4 regions of the Candidatus Brocadia sinica JPN1 genome follow, and region 1 is predicted to be linked to each of the others. Evidence: riboswitches for the same ligand, from Rfam matches in the RefSeq annotation. Region 1 holds a riboswitch; each other region holds the start of a gene.
The links. A riboswitch is a leader RNA that binds a small molecule or an ion and turns the genes downstream of it on or off. The one in region 1 is predicted to bind cyclic di-GMP.
Positions count from the first base shown of each region.

Region 2: it holds a riboswitch for cyclic di-GMP, as region 1 does, so the genes downstream of both, BROSI_RS04960 (DUF6531 domain-containing protein) here and BROSI_RS11685 (IPT/TIG domain-containing protein) in region 1, are expected to answer to the same signal.
Region 3: it holds a riboswitch for cyclic di-GMP, as region 1 does, so the genes downstream of both, BROSI_RS00655 (hypothetical protein) here and BROSI_RS11685 (IPT/TIG domain-containing protein) in region 1, are expected to answer to the same signal.
Region 4: it holds a riboswitch for cyclic di-GMP, as region 1 does, so the genes downstream of both, BROSI_RS06725 (hypothetical protein) here and BROSI_RS11685 (IPT/TIG domain-containing protein) in region 1, are expected to answer to the same signal.

Region 1 covers NZ_BAFN01000001.1:2,567,249-2,573,233, reverse strand. The annotation lists gene BROSI_RS11685 (IPT/TIG domain-containing protein) at 1-2,973, opposite strand, end outside; cyclic di-GMP riboswitch class I at 3,111-3,227, opposite strand; gene BROSI_RS19900 (hypothetical protein) at 3,577-3,732, opposite strand; partial or broken gene BROSI_RS11680 (IS1634 family transposase) at 4,287-5,707, opposite strand.
Region 2 covers NZ_BAFN01000001.1:1,089,767-1,095,751, forward strand. The annotation lists gene BROSI_RS04940 (hypothetical protein) at 1-309, opposite strand, end outside; gene BROSI_RS04950 (hypothetical protein) at 734-1,597, opposite strand; cyclic di-GMP riboswitch class I at 1,754-1,873, shown strand; gene BROSI_RS04960 (DUF6531 domain-containing protein) at 2,039-3,733, shown strand; gene BROSI_RS04965 (hypothetical protein) at 3,717-4,319, shown strand; gene BROSI_RS04970 (hypothetical protein) at 4,316-4,525, shown strand; gene BROSI_RS04975 (RHS repeat domain-containing protein) at 4,513-5,130, shown strand; gene BROSI_RS20725 (hypothetical protein) at 5,069-5,506, shown strand; gene BROSI_RS19730 (hypothetical protein) at 5,632-5,913, shown strand.
Region 3 covers NZ_BAFN01000001.1:157,788-163,772, reverse strand. The annotation lists gene BROSI_RS00670 (c-type cytochrome) at 1-509, shown strand, start outside; gene BROSI_RS00665 (multiheme c-type cytochrome) at 548-2,158, shown strand; gene hemC (hydroxymethylbilane synthase) at 2,311-3,267, opposite strand; cyclic di-GMP riboswitch class I at 3,497-3,594, shown strand; gene BROSI_RS00655 (hypothetical protein) at 3,656-4,225, shown strand; gene BROSI_RS00650 (hypothetical protein) at 4,459-5,007, shown strand; gene BROSI_RS19560 (hypothetical protein) at 5,136-5,282, opposite strand; gene BROSI_RS00640 (transglutaminase-like domain-containing protein) at 5,458-5,985, shown strand, end outside.
Region 4 covers NZ_BAFN01000001.1:1,491,486-1,497,470, forward strand. The annotation lists gene BROSI_RS06715 (caspase family protein) at 1-54, opposite strand, end outside; gene BROSI_RS06720 (hypothetical protein) at 193-1,455, opposite strand; gene BROSI_RS06725 (hypothetical protein) at 1,610-1,972, opposite strand; cyclic di-GMP riboswitch class I at 2,171-2,290, opposite strand; gene nadC (carboxylating nicotinate-nucleotide diphosphorylase) at 2,480-3,391, shown strand; gene kdsB (3-deoxy-manno-octulosonate cytidylyltransferase) at 3,753-4,508, shown strand; gene BROSI_RS06745 (CTP synthase) at 4,501-5,985, shown strand, end outside.

The DNA.
Region 1 (5,985 bases):
TCCTGCATTTGTTGTTACCGTCACGTTTACCGTTCCAGTACCAGCAGGTGCAGTTGCAACAATTTTGGTATCACTCCATGAAGTAACGGTGGCTTCCGCTGTGCCAAATTTTACCGTCCCTTGCGTTGTACCAAAGTTCGTACCATTTATTGTTACTGAAGTGCCAGAAACTCCGCTCGTCGGACTAATTGAGGTAATTTTTGGAAGGATGGCTGTTGTCACCCAAAGTGTATAATTAACTACTCCTGGATTATATAGTGTGTATGGGTCGTCTCCTAATTTATCCTGATCCCAACCATAGGGATCGACTGATATATCATCTTCAGTTCGCACTTCAAAATGAAGATGGCGCCCACCTGAATTACCCGTGCTACCCCATTCTCCAATAACTTGCCCTACTGTAGTTATCTTGTCATTCTTTTGTACTTTTACAGATGATAAATGTCCATATATAGTACGATAACCGTTATTGTGATCTATAATTATGCGAAGGCCTAGTCCTTTGTCATGGTTTTCTGTATTTTCCCAATCTGCCACAATTACCGTTCCTGTTCCTGCCGCAAGAACATCTTTTCCATCAACATGCTCAATATTATAATCATATCCCGGATGGCCATCATAATTCAATGTATTAGGTCCACTATTTTTTGTACCAACGTAATGGCCATTTATATAAAATGGTGTTTTATCATCCTGACTCTTAAAAAAACTATAAATTTTATGGCCAGGACAATTCGTACCAGACTTACCACTTTCTTTTTCATTTGGTTCTGTTCCTTTTTCACCTGTATATGCAATTACCGAACTGTGTAAAGAATCTTTAACGTTGTCGGGACAATACCTCATTTTCTTTTTCATTGAATGATCAAAAACCGATATTATCTCCGCGTTATAAGCATTTTTGCCTCGTAATGGGAACGACAAGAAGGGAGAAGGCGGAGGTGTGGCAGTAAGAAATGTTATTATTCCATCAGCAATTCCTTGTGCAACTATTTCTGCCTTAGAACATAAAATATATGCATCCTCTGGATTATCGTGAAAGAGTGTCTCAACTAAGCACGCGGGCATTTTGGCCTCATACCAATTAGGCCACATCGGATGTTTACAATTTTTCGGATTACTACAGTTATCATTATCACAGTTACGGCATTCCTTTTTATTCCAGTCCTTTATTCCACGGTTTAAATTGCCCTTGTACTCGTTTTTTCTCAGTTCTGCCACAAGTGCGTTTTGAATATTTAGTGACAAAGTCTCATCACCTGTATTACTATTTTCCCACCAAGTTTCTGGACCGGTTTGTTTTCCTTTGCAAATATTTGTAAGTTCTTCAGTCGTTGCATTGGAGTGGATTGATACAAATACATTTGGTAGTGTACTTTCCTCATTCGCCCTCTTTCCTGCATTATATTGGTCGTAATCCACAATTACTGAGTATCCTTCAGCGTAAAGCATATCTGCCACTTTATCAGCAACTTTTCTTTCATCATAACATTCCCACTCACCACATCCTGTTCCTTGTGTACAAACTGGTTTTTTTTCATTGCTAGGATTTAAATATATTACTTTAGCTCCTTTTTTCTCTAGCTTTTTAATTAATTTAGCTTCACAAGGTTTAACGTCAGAGGGGTAATAGGAGGGTATAAAGGCATCTCTTTCTCTTGCTAAATCCTTTTTTAGTGTAAAATCTCCTGCTATTTCGGATTCCATGATTAGTTTTAAAACTTTGTTCCACTCTTCATTTTCCAAACTCATCGCAGTTGACTTCACACTCCCATCTTCCATTCTCACCATCAAATATGCATTCAGTACACCACTGTCATTGGTGCCTGTTATCTCAAATCCCACTGCGGTCAGGTCTTCCTCAGGAATTCCCATAACTGCCGCAAGACCGCTACCATCTATAACGCCAACAACCTCGAATCCACTTATAGGTCTATCAGCGGTGACCTTTATATAAGCGGCATTTAATGGTATGACACCACCATCCGTACTTGTGTTTTCTGTGCCGGTAAAATATATCGCACCGGGTAAAAGACTTTTTCTGTCGATGGCTCCAAGGGAATTGTTACTTGCATCGAAGGCCTCAACACTGATATCAGCAGTTTCGCCTCCGGGATTTATCACCCCAACCCTTGTCCAGAGCGCCTGGTTGCCGCCTTCCGTTGCAATGGGAAATGTCCAGCCTTTACTGGCAACGGTCAGCGCCGGCAGACCAACGAGGTCATTCCCCGGATAATCCACAAGCTGAATTCCGGCAATATTGGTGTCTGAAACAACCCTTACCGTTGAAAGGTCTTTTAATGTTTTTGGTCCAAAGATATCTACGAGAGCGATGGTATTGCTCTCCCACGAAGAAAGGGGTGATACTGCCATGCGCTCTATTTCATATCCGTTTTTATCTAAGGCTATCATCTCGATACTTGCAGGGGTTGGATTTGGATTTAAAAGGGTGATCGTTTCGTAGATAAAAACGTCTTCATAATCGGCCAATACGGGAAAGTCCAGTTGCATGGATGGCGCTTTTACGGCAGGGACTACTTCTGATTTTTTACCGTCGTTTGTCCTGTAAATGACGTGGGATATGAGGTTTCCGTTGGGTGCAATCTTTAAAGATGCCGCACTGGGAGGCAATGATTGGGGATCAATAACCTTTGTTTCATTTGCCTTGAGTTTCCTAACATTCTTTATAGTACCGGTAAATGTACCGTTATTATCATGGGTGGAGAGTTTTACCCGAACCCTTTTCTGTTTACAACTGCATTCAATATTCGTGATCTGAACGGATGTCTGCCAATCCAGACCATATTTTATGTGAGGACAATATAAGGTGTTTGTGTTCTGTTCTGTTCTGTTCTGTTCTGTTCTGTTCTGTTCTGTTCTATCCTCACTTGCGAGGTTTGAACTGTCTATAAACCACGTGGCAAGCATTGCTGCAACAAGACCGGCCAATAATAAAGTGGATCTATTCCTCATAAAATTACCCCTCCTTTTCAAGATGAATCCGGCGAAAATGTCCGTAATCCAGAAGGCTTTTCTTTGTGTCTCTGTGGTTAAAACAATCTTCCTACAAAACAAAAAAGCCTTACTGCAAAGATTTTCCTAAAAACATCTTCGGCAGTAAGGCTATCTTTCCCATAAGCCGCTGAAACTGTTTAAACCGTTTCAACGGCTTATCAAGACCCTTTCCTTTGCGTCCCCTGATCACTCAGGGTTTGCCCTTATCGTATGTCTTTCTTTGTTGTCGTTTAAATCAGGCCTTTTCGGCAACTTTTTCAACGATAGGGGTAGGGAAGGCTTTCGCCTCCCCTCCCTCCGAACCGTACAGGCGGATCTCCCGCATACGGCTCTCCAGTCAGTGGTTACCCCTTCGGGATTGACAGATTAATACATGGGCTGTGATTACCGTGAACAACCCAAGATTAATAATGATGGCAGCGCTTCTCATCATTCATCTTATATCGACCGTCAGCAAGTATTCCGCTACAAGCCAAGTTCAATCCTGTTCTCTCTGGATTTCTCCAATTTGCTTAGGCATCTCGGCCACTCACATTGGTTTGGCTTCCTGACTTGTCCACTTCATACCTCCACCTTCCTGCCTCCCTTTGCTCCACACCCATTACGGTGTCTCTTCGCTCCTATGGAGGCTCTATCTCCTGATACAGTCACTCCCTCTATCAGGTATTCCTGATTCATGCACCTTGCCTTCCAGCCATTCCGTCTCCAACCACCCATTGTTCCCTACCATCGCTTTATCACGCTACCCCTCAGCTTATGAGGCTTCCTTTCTTCTTTTTTCTCCTCTCAAAGGTCTGGGCTTCGCCATTCCCTAGCAGGCTCACCGTTACAACAGGCCGAATCGAGTTTGTTATCCTACGAACCAGCTTTTCACCTCCCGTTGCTCTCCACCACACCTCACGGTGTCGCAGTTACGGTCGGTTACAGGTTTGGAAAGCGTTTTCCCTGAAGGGGACTTTCACCCCTCTGACATTGCGCACTCTCAGGCGCACTAGCGCGAACTTTAGTTCGCATGGGATGTAAGCGAACTGAAGTTCGTGCTACAACTGCAATTTGAAATTCCTTGCATTAACTCAGTACCACCAGCGTAGCTGGTGGCTAGCGGGTGGTTTAGCTCAGGAATTAACGGGAATTCTCTAAAATTCATACATATGTGTCAATGAAAAAATATAAATTTATATCAGAAAATTTCCTAACCAGACCTTCGCAATTCGAGGGGTGTATAAGCCGCTAAGCCAGTAAATTCAAGGGATCGTGGAAAAAGGTCGGCACTACAGACCGACCTGTCCTGAGGCATAAACCTTGGGCGGAGGTTGTTCAGGAAGCGTCAATCCCAATTGTGCCAAAAGGAGAGAAACATCCTTTTCTGGCTGTGTATATCGGCTCATGACAATGTGACGGCCATCCGTGGTTGGTAAATGAACATCAATCATTTGAATGTTCGACATTTTTTCCAAAATGGCTTCGGATGTCAGCCCTGCGGCTCGTTCCCGCGCAAGATTTCGCAACGCCGTGTGGAGACAAAAAGCCAAAAAGGAGACAAAAATATGGGCTTCAATTCTCTTTTCCAATTGGTGCCATATGGGACGGATGGAAAGCGATCCTTGGCTACACGGTCATGGCTTTTCACAGAGACGTAGAACTTCGATTCTTGCTGAAGACTTTTCACGCTGACGCTTTCTCGCGCCTGCATCCAGGTCTGTTCGAGCAACGGTTTTTCAACACGGGTCAAATGTCCCTTCGGGGTGCCAACCAAATAATCAATCCCTCGGGAACGCATCTTTTCCAACATATCCTCCGTTGGAATACCACGATCCATGAGCCAGGTGCGCCGGAATTTCCCATACTGCTTTTCGATCCTATCCAGAAATTCCTCCAGTGTCGCAGTGTCTCTTGTATTCCCGGGATATACTTCGTAGGCCACGGGAAATCCTTCCGGCGTTAATACCTGAACGCAATCTGAACGTTTGTCCCGGCTGTACCCAAACCGTTTTTTACCCCCAGATCCCGTCGGTGGCGGATCACTTTCAAAATACGCACTCGTCAAATCATACAGCAGCACATCATACTTCGCGCCAAGCAGCTTGCCCCATTGCCCTTTTAAAAAACCAAACAGCTCGTCGCGATGCTCAAGCAGCAAATCCAAACAACGATACGGCTTGTCCTTCTGTGCCAGCGAATCATCTTCCCCCAACAGCTCTCCCATTGCGCTCCGCACATACCACTCACGGTGAAAACGAAATTCGCTTCCCGGATCTATCAGCCGGTAACAGACGAGCGCCTTCAGCATATTCAGCCAGCTTGTCCCCTTGCGGCTTGACGGCAAACGCCCTCTCCAAAAGGTGTCCAGTTCCAGAAGATTCCACACATACAATCCCAACCAGCTCGCACCCCATTCACACGGACGGCGCAATTCTATTTTGTCCAACCTCACCCGGATGGTTTCACAGCCCAGTATGGGCAATTCTTCCTAGTCATCCGGAAATAACGCCAGTTGTTTTGCTTTGGGTTTTGCACCCGAAATCGCCTCTATCGTTCGAATCCATCCCGCCCGTTGGTTATCATTGAGTTCTCCCAGGTAGAGCACTTGCCGCTGCACCACTCTTCTTCCGCTGACCCGGCGGTTCTCTACAACGCTCCAATACCGGTGTGTTTTTCCATCCTTCGTCCGTGATTTTTCTCGGAGAAACATGCAAGCATTTTCGCAGTTTCCCTTGCATGCGTCAATAGGCTAGGTCGGCACTACAAGCCGTTTTGAAAATTCACCCCTTTAATATCAAGGGTTTCCCAGCTATACATGCCCAAAAATAACCGTTTTTGAGTGCGAATTGCGAAAGTCGGGCTAACATGAACATGCCTGGATTTACCGCAGAACACTCGCTATACAACAATTGTAGGCGCTACCAAGCTGGCGTGTTCCGTTACCCTCAATTCGCAAGTGACGTCCGAGTTCAATATCACTTGCTATTT
Region 2 (5,985 bases), 1.5 Mb from region 1:
TAACCTTTGTGCTTCAGCATATTCCGGGGAATCCTGTTTGATGGCCTCTAGATGTATCCTTGCATCATACACCCTTCCCCAGGAAGTTTTGAACGGGTCTTCATCTGGTTTGTATCCATCCATTAATGCCTTCCTTGCTTCAATAAGGTGATCATAGGGAGTTAATTCTCCTGGCTTAATTTCGTTAACCGATGCAGGTTGTTTGGCGTTTTCTGTATTCCATATAACCATGACAAAAAGGATACTTATACCGATAACAAACAAGCCGATCGTCCACCAATTTTTGTTCCAGGGTTTTGATGGATACATATTTTAGCCTATTAAAATTAGGCTGCTTTGGCAGCGACTTTTCATCTCCCCTCTTTTTAGAGGGGAATCATATAAGATTGAAATTCCTTAACATTACATTATCCCTCCCTTGATGGAAGGGACTAAGGGAGGGTGATTGATCTTTTCCTTTAACCCCCCACCTGGCCTCCCCCATCAAAGGGGGAGGAACTAATTTTTTAAAATTTCTTGTCATTGAATCAGGTCTTCGCCAATTTTTTTCAACCACCAAGACCCCAAGACACAAAGTTTTTCTTTGTATTTTGTGACCCTGTGGCAATTGAAATTCCTAAGTATGCAGATAGCCGACCAAACAACCCTTCTCTTTCTCCCCTTGCGAAGGGGAGAATACAAGAGAGATAAAAACTTTCTAAAAAAAAGTTTTTAAACAGTAATACTATAGTATTCATTGCTTAGTCAATGCCGATCTTCCAGCGAGTTTGCAGAAATGGTAAAAGCAAAAATACTCCCACGCGAAAGGCCCGAATCCCAGAAATCCTGCCACTGGCATCTCAAAGATCTTTACATCCTTCATAAAAGGGGCGGTGTACACCCACTTTGATGCAGCCCAGTAATTCCAGAACTCCCACAGGAAACCGCAGATGTAACCTGCTACGAAGAGGCTCAATATCCGGGAAAGCCTGCCTTCTTCTAAATCCTTTAATAATGATTCCCCTTTGCTACAATATACGATGGGGTCGAATATCATGACATATCCCGTCCAGACCAGCCCAAAGAGATAACGGGCATAGTCTCTGCTGATGAGCAATGGAGCCATGATAAAAAAGAATCCCAGGACAATACTGGTATATATAATCCTGTTTGAAACGCGGAGATTGGCAATCCGAAATCGATCGAAAAATTTCAGGGTTTTGATGAGTTCTGTGGTTTGAAACATCCCCGGCATGATCAGAGCAAAGGCCAGTCCCATTCCAATACAGAGTTCTATCCTGTTTTTCGGCAAACCCTGATATTCCCAGTTTGCAAGATGGAGGTTGTAAAATTCAAATAGGAGCCAGAAGGCAATAGACAGGGGCATCTGAATGTAAAATTCCCGTCTGCGGTTACAGAGGAGTGAATTCCCTTTGAGCCTAAAAATAATCGCATCTAAAAGCATCACGTAGCCCAACCAACATAAAGGGGTTGCCCAGATGCTGATTTTATAAGCAAAGTAATTGTGATGCTGAATGAGCAAGCAGCACTCAACAAAACAGATTAATCCAATACCCAGCCAGCCATGATGCTTAAATGTGAAGGATGTGTTTTTCATGGAATAATGGTTATGAATGGTTGAAAAATCATACCTCGACGGAAATAGTGTTTCAAGATATTTTATATTTTTATTGATAACTATAATAATTATTGTTAACCATTACGACTGAAAACAATTTATCTCCATCAATTTATTTATACAATAAAAAAACCATCGCGATAAAGACAAACCCTGAGTGATCAGGTGGCGCAAAGTAAAGGGTCTTTTAAACAGACCAAGAGCGCAGTTTATAAAAGACCGCTTGTTGGGAAAAAAGATAGCCTTACTGCCGAAGATGTTTCCAGGAAATATCTTTGCAGTAAGGCTTTTTTATTTTGTAAATATCATCGATCAATGGCCTTCTGGGAGTTCTTGAAAGATGCAATAATAACCATTTTGCTACCATTCTACCAATCTAAGGGCATCGAAGAAAAAGTCCAGCCATAAAAGGAGGAAACTATGCAACCACATAGCTTTAAATTTCCAAAGCGTGCACAACGTACTTTCGTAAAATATCTGTTTGCTTTTGCCTTCTTCATTTTTTCTTCTGTCATATTTACCTTGGCCGGATATGCCCATACATGCGGCCCCTCTGTCTTAGAGATGAAAGTTGGAGAGACAACGACCTGGCAGATCACGGCTGATCTTACAGAGGAAGAAACCCTGTATACGCCTTTAAATACAGGTGATCCGAATGTTGCAACGATATCATCAGATACGCCATTCACTGCCCACCACGGTGTATTTACGATTACTACCGTAGTGGCTGGACAGACGAGTTTTGCAATTCAATGGTATTTTATGAGCAGACCGATGCAGGCGATGTTTGGTGAGGTCGTCGTTGCCGTAAAAGAGGCTGAACCAACGCCAGTCGCAATGGTTACACCAACACTCATATTATCGGGACTTATAATCAATGACGACTTCTTTGTTTGTCCTTTCAACAGCACGTCCACACACGGGAAAAAATTTGTTCAAGCAAGGGGTGGCATTTTTATTGACGCAACCTGCACAATATGCCCACCACCTGATACCGCTTCCATGATTGCAAGCGGTGGCTTGAAAAATGACACCCCCGACCCCATAACCCTTCACAATGGTGAATTTGTCTTACAGATAACAGACCTCAAGATCCCCGGACGTGGTTTCGACTGGACATTTACCCGCACCTATAAAAGCCGTGTTACCTTTGATAGCCCGCTGGGTCATAACTGGGATTTTAACTATAACTCCAGGCTCTTGGAAATTACCGAAGAGAATCAGGATGCCATTTCAACGGATACCTTTTCTCCTATCCTGAGTGATTCATTTATAAAAGTGGGAAGCGTTGTGGTTATGGACGGTCACGGCCACTCTGACCTTTACGGGCTGCAATCAGATGTCGCAGACAGCACCCCGCTCGGCGCCTATACCCGTCTGACAAAGAATGGAGATGGTTCCTTTACCTTAAGAGACCGACAGGGGAGCAAAAAGTCTTATGACAGAAATGGATTCCTTGTCCATTTAGAAGACAGGCATGTCAATACCATGACCTTTACAAGGGATGAGGATGGAAAACTTTTAGGGGCTATCGACACATTGGGCAGAAAGATCACTTACAGTTATAACACTAACGGAAGGCTTGTTGAGGTAAAGGACTTCATCAACAGGTCCATTACATTTGAATACGACAGTAACGGCGACCTCGTTTCCGTCACATCTCCATCTGTTACAGGTACACCTAATGGTAATAATTTTCCGGATGGTAAGACCAAGAGATATACCTATTCGTCCGGGTTTGATAATGAGAAGTTGAATCATGGCCTTCTGACCATAACTGCACCCAATGAAGTTGCGGCTGGCGGCTCTCCTCGTCTGATCAATGTTTATGAAACAGATGAAAATTCCTATGCATACGGTCACGTCGTTAAGCAGACGTACGGCGGGATCAATGCAAGTGGAATTGCTGCTGGCGGTGATATAACGTATAAATACGAAGAGATGACTTCAAATCCCCTGGATACAAATGACCCGGTCAACCGTGTGACGGTAACAGACCGCAACGGGAATAAGGCGGTATATGAACATAACAAACTGGGGAATGCCGTATCCACAAAGGAATATACGAAAGGTTTACGTGAGGGTGAGCCGGAATACTTTGAGGCGACCTTTTGAATATAACGAAGACGGCGAAAGGGTTAAATCCGCACTGCCTGAAGGGAATACTGTGGAAAATGCCTATGCAACTGAGAATTTGGGATCAGTAGATTATCGGAAAAGCAGGTTCAAACATGGGAATCTTTTAGAGAATAAACAGTTACCCGATAGCGACCGGGGAGGCGCCCAGCAACAGATAGAGCCAACATACACCTATGACCCGATATACAACCGGGTCAGAACACAAACTGACCCCAGGGGAAACGATTCCAGTCATACACCACCCAATGGAGGTACGAATTCTAAGGAAAGATACACCACCACGTATTTCTATGATTACCAGGAGGGTAATAATCTGAACGACTTGGCAGAGGTTATGGGAATTTCTGGCGCAGAAGTTCAGGAGATGCTGGATGAAGCTGGTGTAAAACTCGGTCTGGTCGATTTGAACGGAGACGGCATTACGGATAATGTTTACGGAGATGTGGTCAAGGTCGTTTATCCCACCGTAACCCCGTTGGGCGATTCTAACCAGGCAAAACTTGAAGGAGATACCTCGCAGGAGATTGTGGAATTGTTTGTTTATAATAAATATGGCAGATGACCTCAAAGACCAATCCTGAAGGGAATATCACCACGTATGACTATTACCCGGAGAATGATCCCGATGGTGATAGAAAGGATAAGATCAAGGATAAAGGTAAAGATTCATTTGGTTATCTGAAGGAGACGATAGTAGATACCGCCTCATCATCAACACGGAATTCTGGCACAAATCCAAAACCGGTAAAGATCAGGTGGGAAACGTAATAAAAGAAATTAATGGCCGTGGCATGGCGACAGAATTTGTGGTAAATGAACTCAATCAGCAGGTAAAAATCATCCATGCCGCCGCCGTGCCAAAGCAAAAAGGAAAAAAGAAACCGTCGTTAAAGGCGTTCCAATATGCAACCAATATTGAGTATGACTATAATGATACCGTTGTAAAGAAAGAGATCGAAAATAAGGATAGTAATAACGGTTCTCTTGCTGGAGAATTTGTGGAACATATCTACGCATATGACATCCTTGACCGCCTGGTCAAGGAAACCCAGGAAGTCAGCGAGGCAGAGACATTGACCACCGAATACCGCTATGATGCAAATGAAAACAGGGTCAAGATTATTTTTCCGGGGGGAAATTATCAGGAGACGATATACGACGAACGAGACCTGGTATATCGCACCACAAATATATGCGGTTGCAGCGGGGGTTCTCCCAATACAACGCACAACTATGACCAGAACGGAAATCTCATTGAGACAATAGACGGTGAAGACAACAATGGAGATGGGAAGAACGATAGTGCCCTGTATGCATATGATGGTTTTAAACAGGGTCATCAAAACCACGGATCCTATAGGAAATGTCACTGAACAGGCATACGACCCTGTCGGTAGCGTTACCAAGGTATCACGGTATGGTCTTATTGGTGGAGAAAGTCCACAGGATAATTCTGGAACAGGGAATGTGCTCCTGAGACAGACGGAATATTTCTTCGATGAAATGAACAGGCAATACCAGAAGGATGATGTGTTATTTATATCCGATGGCGTGAGTACGGTATGCACCCCGGTACTCAAGGACGGCCCATTGGGCACATCCAATGATGGAAGGGTAACGCACGCTATGAATACGACCGTAAGGGGCGTAACACGTTTGCGATTGAAGACGATGGAAATGTATTCGAGTTTCAATTTGACGGCGCTGATAGAAGGATTGTTCAGATTGACCCGGAGGGGAATCGTGTAGACACTACCTACAATGAAAATAGTAACGTAACAAAAGTTGTTGAGACAGAGATTACTCAAGAAGGGAACAGTCCATCACTGACCGAAAGATTTACTACCATAAATGTTTATGATGCCCTGGATCGTTTGGTCAGGACGACGGATAATATCGGCCAGACAATCCGATTTGGGTACGACAGTCGTAATAATCAGATATTTTTCAGCGATGCGCAGGGAAAGGAGGTAAAGGACAAGGAAAAGTTGTTCAAAGGATTGATCAACAAGGACGGTAACACCGTCCATTTTTACTTCGATGGAATTAACCGAAAGATCAAAGAGGAGAGGGATATCAGGAAGGGCGGACAGGGTAGCGGCGCAATAGATACCTCCAATCCTTACAATTCTGATTTGTTTATAGATCGCATTTAATCTACACGCAATTTACTGTATCTTTTATTTTCATTTACCGGCTACATTCACGGACGGCCTGTTACTCATCAA
Region 3 (5,985 bases), 2.4 Mb from region 1:
TTCCTACGGACGAAGATATTTACCGGACGATTTCCTTTGGGGTACCAAATTCTACCATGATACCATGGGATATTTTGACGGAAGAACAACGTTTATCGGTGATTCCCGTCCTGAAGAGTTTTTCTGAGGCATTTGAGTTCAGGAAACCTGACCCACCCGTCGAGGTTGGTTTGCGGGTTAGACCTACGGAAAAATGCATTGCAGAGGGGAAAAAAATTTACGAAGAAAAATTGGAATGCTGGAAGTGTCATGGCATCGAAGGACGCGGAGATGGTCCCAGCGCTGCTGAACAGGAAGATGATTTTGGATTTCCTATAAAACCCTTTGATTTTACTACAGGGAAATTTAAGGGAGGTAATTCACCTCAGGATGTTTACCTCAGATTTACCACGGGATTGAACGGCACTCCCATGCCATCGTTTGCGAAGGAGCTTACCGACGAAGAAAGATGGTGTTTGACGTATTATGTAATGTCACTCATTAAACCAGAAGAAAATACCCATAAATAGCATCTGAATATGTTCTAATACCTATGGAGGTGAATGAAATGAAAAAACTAGGAATAGGCTTGTGTTTATCTGCGATGCTGTTTACTTCTGCGGTGTGGGCAGCTGAACAACCACCCAAGAAGGAAACACCGCCAGATTTGTATGAGGGAACGCCTGATTGGTACAGGGCGGTTTATAAAGATAACGTTGGGCTTAGCGAGGGTTCAGGGCCGTTTAAAGACTATTTCAAGCCACAGATGCTTGATATGTACTGGCAACCCAACAGACACTATGAACCCATGAAAAATCTTGACCATTCGATCTTTATTGAAAAAGAAAGAAGGGATTTGTGTGTAACATGCCATGAGGAAGCGACCCCTGGCGTTGTAAGAGACTGGAGAAGTTCCGGGCATAAAAATCCCAAAAGCAGCGCTTATCTATCGAGCAAAACCGCTGAAATCGAGAAGCGCACGGGCAGGATTTTAGATGAGGTACACTGTTTCGATTGCCATGCCGATACAAAAAAGAAACAGATCAGGATGCCAACCGGAGAGGTATGCGGTGAATGTCACAGACCTCAGTTTGATGATTTCTTACGCGAGAGAGAGGTGGGCCGTCCCAATCACATCCAGTCGTGGGAGGCAAATACCATAGTGCCTTGGTATGCCGAGGCTGCACGAAGGGGCTACTTATACGGACAGCATGGGTGTGATTTATGCCATTCAGGCGCGGAAAAATGCGATGTGTGTCATACCAGACATAAGTTCAGCGCCGCAGAAGGAAGACAGCCAGAGGCCTGTATTACCTGTCATATGGGACCTGACCATCCGGATGCTGAATCGTATGGCGAATCGAAGCATGGTGTGATTTACCACAAGGAGGAAGAACATTTTGATTTCACAAGACCATTGTCTGAGGTAAGGCCAGGCAAGGACTATCGCACCCCAACATGCCAATTCTGCCACATGTACGAAAAGCATGGCCGGTTTATTCACAATCCGGTAATGAAGGGTATTTGGCGTATGGGTACGGTACCACCAAAGAACCTGGAATATACTTCTTCGTTGAAGGATTATCCTTATGGAATCAAGATTATTGCCGATAAGATTGATATCTACTCGGAAGAAAATATTGCCAAGAGGTCATATTGGCTAGAGGTTTGTGCGAAGTGCCACAGTGATCGGTTTGCCGACACCTATTTGAAATCACTGGATGAATTTATGTTCCAGGCGCACAAGCTGGCAGATCAGGCACAGAAGGTTGTTGAGGACTTGATTGCAGATGGATACCTCCATCCCAGTGCTGCAGACAGGGATCCTTACCCGTTAAGTGATGGGATTGAGAAGCAGCTTAGTCCGGCATTCCTTGGTGAGCCGATTTATAACGCCTTCAAGACCTTGAAGGGTAAGTTCCCCGTAGTGGGACCCATCCTGGGTGTTTATGGCATGTTCTTGCAACAGCAGGATAATCCATCAAATATTGAGAATATGTACAACAGATTATGGTTCTGGTATAAACTCCAAGGTTACAAAGGAACTGCCCACGTCCAACAGGATGTTTCCTGGTGGTGGGGTCAGGCTCCTATGATGATGGAGTTTACCAAGATTCAATCAGAAGCAGCCAGGTTGCGCAGGGAAGGACGTATAGAGAAAGTTTCTCTGACAAAATAGTGGATTTCAGCTTGTATAAAAGTTAAGCTGGATTGAAAACAAGAAAGCCCATGATGTTATTCATCATGGGCTTTTTGTTTTATAGCATCGCAAGAATAAGCTTATCGGGTGATGATTCGTTTACTTTGGTTGAAAAGATTAATACAATAATTTTAAATATGGTCAATGCGTCCTTGAAATTCCTGGCGAATCTCATGGAGAATTCTCTTGCCACCGTTTTCCAGCATCCTCAGGGCAAGTTCATCTCCTATTTTTGCTGCTTGACTGGTGGGGCCACTGTGGCTATCCCGTATGGCATGGTCGCCGTCAACGGTGCAAATGATCGCTTCCAGAAACACTTCGTTACTTTGTGTCTGTGCATATGCTCCAATGGGCACCTGACAACCACCTTGAAGTCTTGCTAAGAGAGCTCGTTCTGCTTCTACTGCAATTCTGGTCTGTGTATCATCAATGCTGGAAACGATTTGATAAATCCGGGCATCATTGTTACGAATTTCGATACAGAGTGAACCTTGTCCCACAGCGGGTAACATAATATCAAACGGTATGATCTGGCTGATGGGGCCGGCATAACCGATCCTTCGTAATCCGGCATAGGCAACGACTATGGCATCCAGATCATCGGTTTCAAGTTTTTTAAGCCGTGTATCCAAATTGCCACGCAGGTCTAAAATTTTGAAATCGGGCCGAAAAGCAAGTAATTGTGCCTTTCTGCGAAGGCTGCTTGTGCCAATACGCGCATTATCGGGCAGCTTTTCTAAATTGGCATTGTTGTTACTAATAAGGGCATCATGGGGGTCCTCGCGCTTGGGTGTGGCGCCGATCATTAACCCCTCGTGCAGCTCTGTTGGCACATCTTTGGCGCTGTGAACGGCAATGTCTATCTTTCCTTTCATTAAAGCCGTTTCCAGTTCCTTGGTAAATAAACCAATTCCCCCTAAACGGGACAAGGGGGCATCGGTAATCTTGTCACCCTTTGTCGAAATTTTTTCGATCTGAAATTCAAATCCAGGATTTAACCTTTTAAGCTCTGATATAACCCAATTTGTTTGGATGAGCGCAAGTTTACTGCCCCTGGAACCCACGATAACCAGTTTTTCCTTTGCCAATGTAAATTCTCTCCATTTTTTATGAATTATTAAAGTAATTACAAATCTCTTAACTAGAAAATGCGTTTTTTGATAATATCATAATATGCTAGAGGTGTCAAACTACTTTGCCTGTTTGAGTTTTGCCAGCTTCATGACTGGTAAATATTTTATTTTTTCTTGAAATAAAAGGCATAAAAATACTATAGATAATAGATAATAGATAGTAAAATTTTGATGATGAAAAACATTACGACAAAGGCAAACCCTGGGCGATCAGGGGACGCAAAGTAAAGGGTCTTGTCGAGCCGTTTAAACGGCTTTATGAAAGATAGCCTTACTGCCGAAGATGTTTGAATGAATATCTTTGCAGTAAGGCTTTTTTGTTTTCATGAAAGGAGAACTAACAATGTACTTATTCAGAATACTGAAGAAAGGCTTGACCCCCGCAGCGGCCGTATTGATGATGTATCTTGGAATCGCATTAATTTCTTTGGAAACAACCACTTCATATACTGCATCTGCAGATCATCCTGAGCAAATGGTAAGACTCAAAGAAAAAGAAAATTCGATGGTAACCCTCGATGATGTGGCGAAATTTGCCGAGGAATACATTCAGAAAAATTCCAGGGATGGCATCTTCAGACACTATGATAAAAAAACGAAAAAAGATCTGGAGTTAAAGTTTGACAAGGTGCATCGTGAACGGCTCTCGCAGATAAAGAAGGATGAATATTTTATCTGTGCCGATTTCAAGGGGAGGGACGGTCATACATACGACCTTGACTTTTTTGTGCAGGGGAAAAGCAAGAGTTATTTAAATATTGATAAAAAGGGCATTGCCATCCACAAGGTAAATGGCAAAGAGAATTACTCATGGAACTACAATGAAAAGAAAGGTATCTGGGAGAAGAAGACCGTCAAAACCGAAAAGAAACGACCGGAGCATCCTGAACATCCGAAGCCTGACTACCCTTAATAATAGTCAGTATCACCAGTAGAGCTGTTGATGCTGACTGAAAACATGCTGAATCAGTATCTTTGTGGCTTTTCCCAGAGCAATATTTTCAGGAAAGGGGGTGGTTCAATGGAGAAATTGATGTCACTTTTGTATCTTTCATGCCAGTGACTTTATATGGCAATTGGCAGTTTTACCTTTTCAAGCTACTGCTGCTACGGATTCGTTTACCTTTTGATAAAGGAGACCCAATTATGAATTTATTCCTAATTCCGAGAAAAAGTTTGGCAACAGTTACAGTCTTGTTGTTTATGTTAGGATTGAGCGCTTCATCTGCTTTTTCCGAAAGAGAGCATCCGGGACAAGTGATACCGTACAAAGAGGAGGAAAAACCGCGTATAACCAAGGAGGATGTGGCAAAATTTGCTGAAGAATACATTCGGAAAAATTCCACAGAGGGTGTTTTCAAGTATCTTGATAAGAACACAGAAAAATATTTAGGGTTGATGCTTGACAAGGTGCATAAGGACAAGCTCTCTCCAACAAAGACGGATGAATATTTTGTCTGTGCAGACTTTAAAGGGAAAGACGGTAATACGTACGACCTGGACTTCTTTGTGCAGGGGACCAATAAGGATAATTTGAGGGTTGATAAAGCGAGCATTGCCGTTCATAAGATGAATGGCAAAGAGAATTATACCTGGAACTATAATAAGAAGAAAGACCTCTGGGAGAAGAAGGCTATCCTAATTGAAAAGGAATATCCCGAACCTACGAAGAGGGAGCATCCCGGATATCCTTAATAAATGGGAGTTAAACTGGGTTGTGTAGTCATAGCCAATATGACAAATAACCTGTGGGAGAACACCCCCTTCGTCGTTCTACTGAGTTCACGACGAAGTCCCCTCCTTCGCCCTCATCTTTCATGATGTCATAAAGCTTTAAAGCCAATGGCAGTTACTGTTCGAATATTGACACGAAAATACCCCTCACCCAGACCTTCCACCACAAGGGGCGATGGAACTTTCCCTCCCTTGATAGGTAATGTCATTGAATTATGGGTAGAGATTTTTACCATAATGAGATAAAGCCCAAAGGGCTGACATACTATAGCCTGGGCGGTAAAGACTATGCAAAAATCTATATGTAGAGCGAAGAGTCTCTTCGCTCTACAGGTTTTATACAGAAATAACTTTTTGTACAGGTTCGGTAGTCTTGGGTATATACTATTTGAATTTTTAAGGAAACAACATATGAAGCCCAGAATTGCCTGCGCCGTTGCTTGCCTTATAATTTTTTGCATATTTTTCCTGGAGGTGTCTGAGGCCACGAATGCTCCTAAGATACGAATATTAGAATTCACCTACATTGCAAGGGTCGATGACATCCCTGAGGGTACCAAACAAATATCAATATGGTTGCCATATCCAAAGAACGATGCGAATCAAAAAATTACTCCCTTGCGTATTTCTGCACCCTGTCCCGCGAGTATCAATAAAGACGGTAAGTATGGAAATTATATCCTTTACCTCACTGTCGCAAATCCCGCATGCCGCTCAATAAAGGTCGAGATGAAATTCAGGGTGAAACGCCGTGAATACATTCGACGAGATTTTGATCAGATGCACATTCGGATCCGAAATGATTTCGATCCGATGATGCAACGGTGGCTTCAACCGGATCGACTCGTGCCTATCGATGACCGCATCAAAATACTTGCGGAGGATGTCACTCGGGGCAAAACTAGTAATCTAGAGAAGGCACGCGCTATCAATGATTAC
Region 4 (5,985 bases), 1.1 Mb from region 1:
GTGCGCCGGGCTAACGGCATTTAATCCCGTGGTTAAAGCAATCCCTTTTGACATAAAGTCCTCCTTTTTGGTTAAGTTTGTAGGTAAGGGTCTGTTGCAAAATAACTATAAAAACTCCTGCGGGTTCAAGTTGTAACTTGAACCCCACGTTTTATATTATAGTAAGGGTAATGCGGATGTCGATAATGGTTATCATCGTGGTTTCTTCTTTGATGATTCTGACAGTACAAAACGAATTTCTCGGTTTTTCGATCCTAAGTTGAGGATTCCATCGCCGTCGATATCTTTGATGTGTTGGCGAACCTTCTCAAGGCCTTCTTCGTCATTCGGATCATTATTGGTTTGCAACCTATCGTGGAGATAGCCAATCCAGGGCCGACCCTTTGTTTTTCCACACTCAAAGACACGAACGGCATGTCCGCCAGTGGGATTACCGTTATTGTCATCATAAGAAAAAACCAATTCCACATCTTCCCCTTTTTTAATCTCGTCACAGATAAATTTAAAGGTTACTTTAGCACCTCTATCTTTAGATTTAATCCCGCTGCTTCTGAAGTCACCGTTAGGAAGCGCTTCATCGGGTGGGTTTCCATAGCCACGTCCCTGGTGTTTGTGGATGAGCTTATTCTTCAAACCATTCTTTTTTAAATAAGAAAACTTTCCTTTCAGCATAGGTGTAAACCATACACCGTCGCCATCATTGCGTGCTGGTGCGCGGCGATCGGCCTCCATATCCAACTGTCCCACCAATGAATCATCACCCTTCAAACCGGGTTTATGGTCGTGGGGAACGTTGACTCCGAATCTGTCTTCCAAGTACTGGAGACTGTTTGCAATCGACATGGGAAAGCACTGATTCTTGGCCGTTTGTACATTCACAGCGTTTGGCTGTGTGTGTTTCGTGTTTTTTCCTCTGGGTCTGAACTGTATCAGATTAGGTGGTGGTGCTTCGCCGATCACCGCAGTCTGAGAATCGCCAGCGCCTTCGGCGTTCCAAAGTGCAACCCCAACATCAAAGTCGCCTCTTTCACCGTCGGAAAAATCGTCTTGCGGACTAGAAGCAAACTCTATGTGAGCGCTTAGTTCACTAACATCCGTAGGGGTACTGAGACCAAGGCTGAAGTATGTTGTGACTGTACCGTAGTTCACGTCAACAGGTAGATTCTGAACAACCCATCCAGCATCGGAGAAGATATTGAGAAAGCCGCTGGATATATCAGTTGAAGAGGACAGAAGCTCTGGATTTGCACTGACGCGGCCCCAATCTGAATTTTCCTGGGTTACAGCAGAAAAGACGAAATCCACTTGCTCAAAGTTAACACCCTGTCCGGGCCCCACGGTAATGCCATCCGCATTAGCGAGGGTTACCGTGGTATTGGCGGTGAAGATCCAAAGTCCGATTAACACCGGTAATATCGTTGTGATCCTCTTTGTTACCGTGAACCTTTTTTTCATTGTCTGTTCCCTCCTTAACTAATTATGAGTGTCCTGCAAGGCTTGAAAAGCCTTGCAAATAGCCGTATTCCAGCCTTTTTTCATCTTTAAAATCCTCCTTACATCTGGTATACTATTGCTTAGCCACTTGGGTGGCCTGGTGCCACAGTAATCATCAATCATCGACAAACTCGCGAATCTGCGATCCGATTGCCGTGGTTATCCTTTTTGACTGCTCTGTATTGCCCGACACCTCGGCGAGCTGATATTGTGTTACCGCTCGATCAATTACCGCGCGCGAAAGGAACGCAGCATACCAGGGCTGCGGTCCTGGTCCATAGCGCCAGGGATCAGGGTGAGGGCTAGCTCCGGGTGGGAGTGGCTGCGGGTTCAGCAGCGCCCATGACAAGTCGCGGAGAGCTTGGGCAACCGGACCGATAGTACCATACTGCCCCCATGGATCATCGGGGTTTGGATAAGGCACGGCATCGAGCAAATTAACCAATGCGGTTTTCGTGAGAGTGATGTTTTCATTCATGGTTTGATTTCTCCGTTTGTTTTTCCTGCCGAACAGCATTACGTAGGTATACGAAAAGTTGCAACATAATACGGCTTAGTACCGATAATACGCTTAGTGGTAACTTGTTATAGCCCTATTTGGTCATATAACTAAACCCCTTTTTTTACCCGTTAAAATAAAAAAGCCTTACTGCAAAGATATTTTATGGAAAACATCTTCGGCAGTAAGGCTATCTTTTTCGCTAAAGGATAAGGCGCGTCTTTAACTACATCCTTGTACGTTGAAAGACCCTTTACTTTGCGTCCCCTGATTACTCAGGGTTTGCCCTTATCGTATGTTTTTGTTTATTCCTTCACTTTGTAAGACCAGCATTATCACATGCGATTCAAAATAACACGATATCGTTAGATGTCAAGAAAAAAATAATGATTGATATTGAGTTCTCTTTGAAACACTCATATAATAGAGATGAAACAAGGATTAACGAGGTGTTGACAGACAAAAAATAAAAGATGGGTAGTTGTCGTGAACAGAAAAAATAAAATTGAATGTGAGAAGATAGATGCCCTTATTCAACTTGCTATTCAGGAAGATATTTTTACCGGGGATATTACGACTGAAAATCTCATTCCGGAAAACTTGATTGTAGAAGGAGCATTTATAGCAAAAGAAAGCGGTGTTGTTGCCGGGTTGCCCGTTGTTGAACATTTTTTCTCTAAACTCGACAAGAACGTTTTTTTTAAACAATTGGTGAAGGAAGGAGTCTTCATTCATAAGGGTGAGACCATTGCTGTAGTAAATGGCAGATCGAAGGGTTTACTCTCTGGTGAGCGTATTGCCTTAAACTTTCTTCAGAGACTTTCTGGGATAGCAACTCTAACGGCGCAGTTTATTGAACGTATCAAACCTTTAAATACCTTCATAATGGATACGAGGAAGACCATTCCCGGATGGCGATATCTGGAAAAATATGCAGTGGCAGTGGGTGGTGGGGTTAATCACAGGATGGGCCTCTACGACCAGGTGCTGATAAAGGACAACCATCTGGATATAATAAAAAACAAAGTATTATTTAACATATCTTCTCATGATAGTATTATTGAAAAAGCCGTGTCTTTTTTAAAACAACGAATAAAGAAGGGTATTTTGATCGAGGTAGAAACGAGGACGCTGGAAGAAGTAAAGAATGCTCTTACAGCAGGAGTTGATATCATACTGTTTGATAATATGAACATCCAGCTATTGAATGATGCGGTAAAATTGGTTAAAGAGTGGAAATATAATGAGGGAAAACGTCCGCCACTTACCGAGGCATCCGGAAATATTACCCTGGAAAATGTACATCTTGTGGCACAAACGGGTGTAGACAGAATTTCTATTGGCGCTCTTACCCATTCGGCGATGGCTCTGGATATTTCCTTAGAGATATCTATATAAAATTGTTTGCTCGAATTTTTTCAAAAAATGTTTGAATCCGAGAGAGTTGTTCAATAGAATCTACAATTTTGTAAAATTGTTCATAATTTTTCCGATTTTCTGTGAACTCTGCGTTCTGGTTCGAAAATAAGGCCTGACAAATAAGTGTAAGCATAAATATACCAATACCATAGGACAGAAATTGCATTTTCATCGTTTCAGGGTGTTGCTAGCGCAACATGATGACTGGTTCGAAAATTCAAAATTAAGTGTTGACCACTCAAAGGCTTATGGATTTTCATAGTTTCTGGGTGCAGCAAGAGTGGCATGATGACTGTTATGAAAATATGGAACTGAATACTTACGTGGTTGGATGTATCGTATGAAGGCAGTTGTCATAATCCCCGCAAGGTATGCATCGACCAGACTGCCTTTTAAAGTAATCCTGCCGGAAGTCAAGTCTGTCACGGGAAGATATATCATAGAGCATGTCTATCAAAACGTAAAGCAGGCAAGACGAATTCATAAAGTCATTGTTGCTACAGATAGTCAACTTATATACGATATCGTCAAAGGGTTTGGTGGAGAGGCGGAGATGACTTCCGCATTGCATACTTCAGGAACAGACCGGATTGCTGAGGTGGCGGGACGATTAGATGCTGACATCATCGTGAATGTGCAAGGCGATGAACCCGAGATGCATGCGTCTGTGGTTGATCAGGTCATAGATACTTTAGTGGGAGACGATGTTGCGGTCATGGCAACTGTTGCAAATGCGATAACAGATGCAGCAGAATTACGCAATCCGAATGTGGTAAAGGTTGTGCTGGATAATCGTGGATATGCACTCTATTTTTCCCGTTCACAGATTCCTTATGTGCGCGATAGCAGCGATCTGGTCAATGAGCCAGGCATTACATTTCTGCGGCATCTGGGGATTTATGCATATCAGAGGGATTTTCTATTACAATACTCTAAACTTCCAGCCTCGTCTTTGGAGCATGCTGAAAAATTGGAGCAGCTCAGGGCGCTTGCCAATGGTTACAAAATTAAGGTGGCAATTACACAGTATACCTCCAGGGGTATTGATACAAGGGATGATTTGATGACATTTTTGGAAAGATACAGGCATGACTAAGCACATATTTGTTACGGGTGGTGTGGTTTCTTCTCTCGGTAAAGGGCTTAATTCTGCATCCATCGGGATGTTGTTGGAGAGCAGGGGGCTTAAAGTAAGGCTTCAAAAGTTTGATCCCTATGTAAATATCGACCCTGGGACGATGAGTCCGTATGAACATGGGGAGGTATATGTAACTGATGATGGCGCTGAGACGGACCTGGATCTGGGACATTACGAGCGGTTCACCAACAGTAAGACGAACCGGTACTGTAATTTTACGACAGGTTCAATTTATTATTCTGTTATTATGAAGGAACGCAAGGGGGAGTATTTAGGCAAGACGGTTCAGGTAATTCCCCATATCACCAATGAAATTATAGAATGTATCCGGAAACTGGATGGACCTGATACGGATGTGGTTATATCCGAAATCGGGGGTATTGTGGGAGACATAGAAAACCAGCCATTCCTGGAAGCTATCAGGCAGTTTGGCCAAAAGGCGGGCAGGGAAAATGTGCTCTATATTCACCTAACCCTTGTTCCCTTCTTAAGTGCCGCTGAGGAGATAAAGACGAAACCAACTCAGCATAGCGTTGGTATGTTGCGGCAGGCGGGCATTCAGCCCGATATCATCATATGCAGGACGGAAAAACATCTTGGCGCAGAGGTAAAGGAAAAATTATCCCTGTTTTGCAATGTGGACAAAAATGCGATCATTGAAGAGCGGGATGTGAAGCCTTATCTTTATGAGATACCGCTGATCCTTGTTGATCAGGGTTTAGACACATTTATCGTGCAGAAATTGGGGTTAAAAACAAACGGTAATAATATCGACAAGTGGTTGTCAATACTGGAAATACTGAAAAATCCAAGTCAGGCGACAGAGATTGCAATTGTGGGAAAATATATAGCTCATCAATCAGCCTATGAGTCTATTTATGAATCCCTTATCCATGGTGGAATAGGGAACAATGCGCGGGTGCGGGTGCGCAGAGTGGAATCCGAGGAGATCGAAAAAAATGGCGTCAAAGCGCATCTTGAAGGGGTGAAGGGTATCCTTGTGCCGGGAGGGTTTGGTGTGCGTGGTGTTGAGGGTAAGATCGAGGCGATACGGTATGCACGGGAAAACAAGATACCTTTCTTTGGTATTTGTCTTGGAATGCAGTGTGCGGCAATTGAGTTTGCAAGGAATGTATGCAAGCTTTGGGGGGCAAACAGCACGGAATTTGATATGAACACACCTCACCCTGTAATCAGTTTATTGGAAGAACAACGAACGGTGGTTGGTAAGGGGGGGACGATGAGGTTGGGTGCGCAACCTTGTGTCCTTCAGCCAGGCACAAAGGCTTTTCAGGCATATGGGAGTCGGGAGATATCAGAACGGCATCGCCACCGATATGAATTTAACAACAGATATTCGGAGATGTTTGAGGCTAAAGGTGTGGTTTTTAGCGGACACACGCCGAACGAGCAATTAGTGGAGATCATGGAACTC